Regions from separate parts of the Streptomyces sp. NPDC088745 genome, predicted to be linked through region 2. Evidence: riboswitches for the same ligand, from Rfam matches in the RefSeq annotation. Region 2 holds a riboswitch; the other holds the start of a gene.

Region 1 (2,773 bases), on a different contig from region 2:
ACCTGGCGCACGTGGTGGGCTTCAGCGGGGGCTTCCTGTACGCGTGGGCGCGTCACCGGCGTACGACTACAGTGGCGGGCGCAGCAGCGTCACCGGCCACCGAGGGAGAAAGCCAGCCGTGATCACCGCGATCGTGCTCATCAAGACCAGCGTGGACCGCATCCCCGAGATCGCCGAGTCGATCGCCGCCCTGGACAGCGTCAGCGAGGTCTTCTCCGTCACCGGCACGTACGACCTGATCGCCATGGTGCGCGTCGGGCGGCACGACGACCTGGCGGACATCATCCCCGGCTCCATCAGCAAGATCCCGGGAGTGGAGGGCACGGACACGCACGTCGCGTTCCGCACGTACTCGCAGCACGACCTGGAGGCCGCGTTCGCGATCGGTCTCGACGGCTGAGACCGTCCGACGGCCGCCGCCGTCGCGACGCCCCCGGGCATCGCGACGGCGGCGGCGCGGACCGCCCGACGGGTTCCTCAGACGGCGGGGACGCACCGCCCGCCCTCGGTGCGGTAGTTCCACTGCGCGCCGTTGGCGACGAGCTCCCTGACCGCGCCCACGAAGCGCTCCACGTGCTCGTCGGGCGTGCCCGCGCCGAAGCTGACCCGGATGGCGTTCAGGGACCGCTCGCCCGGCTCGGCCTCGGGCGCACCGCACTCGCCGACCTCTTCCGGGTCGCTGCCCAGCAGCGTGCGGACCAGCGGGTGGGCGCAGAACAGTCCGTCCCGCACGCCGATCCCGTACTCCGCCGAGAGCGCGGCGGCGAAGTGCGAGCTGTTCCAGCCCTCCACGACGAAGGAGATGACCCCCACGCGCGGGGCGTCGTCGCCGAACAGCGAGAGCACCTTGACGGCCGGCACCTCCGCGAGCCCCTCCCGCACCGTGCGCACCAGCGCCTGCTCGCGCCGCACCAGCGAGTCGAACCCGGCCTCGGTGAGCGCCTTGCAGGCGGCGGCGATGGAGTACACGCCGATGACGTTGGGCGAGCCGGCCTCGTGGCGGGCGGCCGTGGTGTGCCACTCGACGTCCACCCCGCCGTCCGCACGCCGCGCGACCTTCTTCGACGCGCCGCCGCCCGCGAGGTACGGCTCGGCCTCCTGGAGCCAGTCGGCCCGCCCGGCCAGCACGCCCGACCCGAAGGGCGCGTACAGCTTGTGCCCGGAGAAGGCGACCCAGTCGACGTCCAACTCCCGTACGGATACCGGGTGGTGGGGGGCGAGCTGCGCCGCGTCCAGCACGATCCGCGCGCCGTGGGCGTGCGCCGCGGCGGCCAGCTCGGCGACCGGCCAGATCTCTCCGGTGACGTTGGAGGCGCCCGTCACGCACACCAGCGCCGGCCCGTACGGGTCGCGGTCGGCGAGCGCCCGCTCCAGCGTCTCGACGGCCTGGGCGGGGGTGCGCGGGGCGTTGAGGTAGGTGACCTCGGCGTCCCGCCACGGCAGCAGCGAGGCGTGGTGCTCGGTCTCGAAGACGAACACCTGGCAGTCGGCGGGCAGTACGGCCGCCAGGAGGTTCAGCGAGTCGGTGGTGGAGCGGGTGAAGACGACCTGGTCGCCCTCCCGGCAGTCCAGGAACTCGTGGACCGTCACCCGGCTGTTCTCGAAGAGGTCGGTGGAGAGCTGCGAGAGGTACCCGGCGCCCCGGTGCACGCTGCCGTAGTACGGGGCGTACGCGGCGACGTCGTCCCAGACCCGCTGGAGCGCCGGGGCGCTGGCCGCGTAGTCGAGGGCCGCGTACGTCACCTCGCCCCCGGTGACCAGCGGCACGGCGACGTCCCGGCCCAGCACGGGCAGCGGCGCACAGCAGGGCTCCGCGCACCCGGCGGCGCAGACGGCGGCGGAGGGGGAGGTGGCGGTGACGGTGGCGACGGGCGATGCGGACATGGCGAAACTCCTGGCAGGACAAGGCGGAATGGCTTCAGCGGAACCCGCACGGCATCCGACGAGGGCACAACCGCCCTGTCCCGTACGGGAGTTGCCTCGACGCTCCGGATACAGGTGTGCCCGGGGCGGAGGTGAAGGTGAAACGGGGCCGAGCGGCCCTATCGCATTCGCTTGCTCACGAGACTGCTCCCTTGAGGACCAGGACCCCAGGGGCGCGCCACTCCGGAAAGGAGTGCGCAGGGGTCCGCGCTTGCCGTAGACCTCGCTGCCTACGACCTGGTCTTCACCCGGGGCACCCCGCCACGGACGGAGGGTTGCCGGACAGCGGGCCGGGGCCGTAGTCGCTGTCACTCATGACCTGGTGAGCATCCTGCCACAGCCACGACCACACGCAAGAGCGCAGTCCGGTTCCTGAGACGTCCGCACTGCGCTCTGCGTCACACCGCGCGCCGGTTTCAGGCGTTGCTGGCCCGCACCCAGCGCTCCAGCGCCGCCTGCGCGCTCCCGGAGTCCAGGGACTCGCGCGCCTTCTCCAGGCCCGCGGCGATCTCCTCCTCCAGCGATCCGCCGCCCGGGTTCAGGGCGACCAGCGCGGCCGCCGTGTTGAGCAGCACCGCGTCCCGCACCGGCCCCTCCTCCCCGGCGAGGAGCCTGCGCGCGACCTCCGCGTTGTACGAGGCGTCCGCCCCGCGCAGGGCCTCCACCGGGACGATCTCCAGGCCGACCGCGCGGGGGTCGAAGGCCTCCTCGCGCACGCCGCCGTCCCGTACCACCCAGACCCGGGAGGTCGCGGTGGTGGTCAGCTCGTCCAGGCCGTCGTCGCCGCGGAAGACGAGGGCGGAGTTGCCGCGCTCGGCCAGGACGCCCGCGACGATCGGGGCCATCCGCG
Region 2 (2,773 bases):
CGCGGACAGGCCGGAGACCAGCCCGCCGCCGCCGCGCCTGGCGGTCAGCTCGCCGTCCTCACCGAGGGAGTAGGTCACCGGGCCCCTGTTGGAGGCGACGAGGATCTCGGCCTGGACCGGCGGGGGCTGCTCAGCGTCGTACGGGGAAGTCATGTGGCGAAACCTAGCCGGTAAGGATTCCCCTCAAACGTGCGTGCGGCCGTGCCGACGCGACGCGTCCGGCCGGTCACGGTCCGTGCGGAGCCCGCCCCGGACCGGGGGCGTCACGCGGCGTGACGTGCCGCGTACTCCGCGATCTCCCGCATCGGCGGGCGCTCCTCGGTGTCCACGGGGTGGGTGCGCGGCACGAAACGCGCGCCGACCCGCTCGAACTGGGTGAGGGAGGGGCGGATCAAATGCCCCCGGGAGAGGCGCAGTTGGGCGGTGCGGTAGATCGCGGCGGCCATCCGGCCCAGCGCCTGGCCGTCCTGGTGGCGGTGGACGCGCACCCCCACGTCCACCTGGGCCAGCGCGTCCAGGCCCACCGTGTGCAGGGCGTCGATGAGCAGGCCGAGCTCGACCCCGTAACCGACCGGGAAGGGCAGCCGCTCGAGCAGCGAGCGGCGGGCCGCGTACTCGCCGCCCAGGGGCTGGACGAAGCCGGCCAGCCGGGGCCAGTGCAGGTTGAGCAGCGGGCGGGCCATCAGCTCGGTGACCCGGCCGCCCTGGCCCGCCGCGCCGTCGAGCGGGCGGTCGTAGGTGGCCTTCACGAAGTCGACGGCCGGGTCGGTGAGCAGCGGGCCGACGACCCCGGAGACGAACGAGGCGTCGAAGTCCCTCAGGTCCGCGTCCACGAAGCAGACGACGTCCCCGGTGGTGACCAGGAGTGAGCGCCACAGGACCTCGCCCTTGCCGGGCAGCGGCGTCAGGCGCGGCAGGATCGCGTCCCGGTGCACCACCCGGGCGCCCGCCCCGGCCGCCGCCTTCGCGGTGCGGTCGGTGGAACCGGAGTCGATCACCACCAGCTCGTCCACCAGGGGGAACGCGGGGCCCATCAGGTCCCGGCGGATCGTGGCCACGATCTCGCCGACCGTCGCCTCCTCGTTCAGGGCGGGCAGGACCACGCTGACGCTCAGCCCCTGGGCGGCCTTGGCGGCGAGCAGCAGTTCCGGCGGGCGGTCGGCGGCCGACCAGGACCGCGCCCCAAGCCAGCGCTCCACCTCTTCCAGCACGCCGCTCCACTCCCGTCCCTGTGGTCGTTCCTGTGATCCATCTCGCGCTCCGGACGTCTGGCACACCCGTCCGGGGGTTCGGTTACAGTCTTGAACAACGCGGACGACCTGTGCATGTCGGGGTCCTCCGCACACAAACACCCGGCCGTCCGCGCGGCGCCGGCGTCATAGCGCTCATCCAGAGGGACAGAGGGAAACGGCCCGTTGAAGTCCCGGCAACCCCCCGGCCGACCGCGAGGTCAGGTCGGGAAGGTGCCAATTCCGTCTCGCGACGAAAGTCGTCGCGGGGAAGATGAGGAAAGGACCTCGCCATCATGGCTGTGCAGACCACCGAAGCCGCTCCGCAGACCGTCGACCTCGGCCCCGCCGCCGCCCTCTCCTGCCGCGAGTGCTCGGAGCGCTTCGAGCTCGGCCCGATCTTCGCCTGCCGGCTGTGTTTCGGCCCGCTGGAAGTCGCCTACGACCTGCCCGCCGGTGACGCGGAGGAGCTGCGCAAGCGCATCGAGGCCGGTCCGAACAACATCTGGCGCTACGCCCCCCTCCTGCCCGTCCCGGCCGACGTCGCCGAGAAGCCCAGCCTGAACCCCGGCTTCACGAAGCTGGTCAAGGCGGACAACCTGGCCCGTGAACTGGGCGTCACCGGCGGCCTGTTCGTCAAGGACGACTCCGGGAACCCGACCCACTCCTTCAAGGACCGCGTCGTCGCGATCGCCGTCGAGGCCGCCCGCGCCTTCGGCTTCACGACCCTCTCCTGCTCCTCCACCGGCAACCTGGCGGGCGCCGTCGGCGCGGCCGCCGCCCGGGCCGGCTTCCGCTCCTGCGTGTTCATCCCGCACGACCTGGAGCAGGGCAAGGTCGTCATGGCCGCCGTGTACGGGGGCGAGCTGGTCGGCATCGAGGGCAACTACGACGACGTGAACCGCTTCTGCTCCGAGCTGATCGGCGACCCGCTCGGCGAGGGCTGGGGCTTCGTCAACGTCAACCTGCGCCCGTACTACGGCGAGGGCTCCAAGACGCTCGCGTACGAGATCTGCGAGCAGCTCGGCTGGCGGCTGCCGGACCAGATCGTCATCCCGATCGCCTCGGGCTCCCAGCTCACCAAGATCGACAAGGGCTTGCAGGAGCTGATCAGGCTGGGTCTGGTCGAGGACAGGCCGTACAAGATCTTCGGCGCCCAGGCGGAGGGCTGCTCGCCGGTGTCGACGGCCTTCAAGGCGGGGCACGACGTGGTCCGCCCCCAGAAGCCGGACACGATCGCCAAGTCGCTCGCCATCGGCAACCCGGCGGACGGCCCGTACGTCCTGGACATCGCCCGGCGCACCGGCGGCGCGGTCGAGGACGTCAACGACGAGCAGGTCGTGGACGCCATCAAGCTGCTGGCCCGCACCGAGGGCATCTTCGCGGAGACCGCGGGCGGCGTGACCGTCGGCGTGACGAAGAAGCTCATCGAGGCCGGCCTGCTGGACCCCGCCCTCACCACCGTCGTCCTCAACACCGGCGACGGCCTCAAGACGCTGGACGCGGTGGCCCCCACCACCGGCCCCTCCGCGACCATCCGCCCG

Evidence for each region. A riboswitch is a leader RNA that binds a small molecule or an ion and turns the genes downstream of it on or off. The one in region 2 is predicted to bind S-adenosylmethionine.
Region 1: it holds a riboswitch for S-adenosylmethionine, as region 2 does, so the genes downstream of both, ACIP93_RS11090 (aminotransferase class V-fold PLP-dependent enzyme) here and thrC (threonine synthase) in region 2, are expected to answer to the same signal.

The regions. Positions count from the first base shown of each region.
Region 1 covers NZ_JBIVLB010000003.1:405,598-408,370, reverse strand. Annotated here, with positions in the region: gene ACIP93_RS11100 (rhomboid family intramembrane serine protease) at 1-122, shown strand, start outside; gene ACIP93_RS11095 (Lrp/AsnC family transcriptional regulator) at 119-400, shown strand; gene ACIP93_RS11090 (aminotransferase class V-fold PLP-dependent enzyme) at 478-1,884, opposite strand; SAM riboswitch class IV at 2,126-2,243, opposite strand; gene trpD (anthranilate phosphoribosyltransferase) at 2,340-2,773, opposite strand, start outside.
Region 2 covers NZ_JBIVLB010000001.1:423,522-426,294, reverse strand. Annotated here, with positions in the region: gene ACIP93_RS01855 (trehalose-6-phosphate synthase) at 1-153, opposite strand, end outside; gene ACIP93_RS01850 (glucosyl-3-phosphoglycerate synthase) at 264-1,211, opposite strand; SAM riboswitch class I at 1,383-1,510, shown strand; gene thrC (threonine synthase) at 1,526-2,773, shown strand, end outside.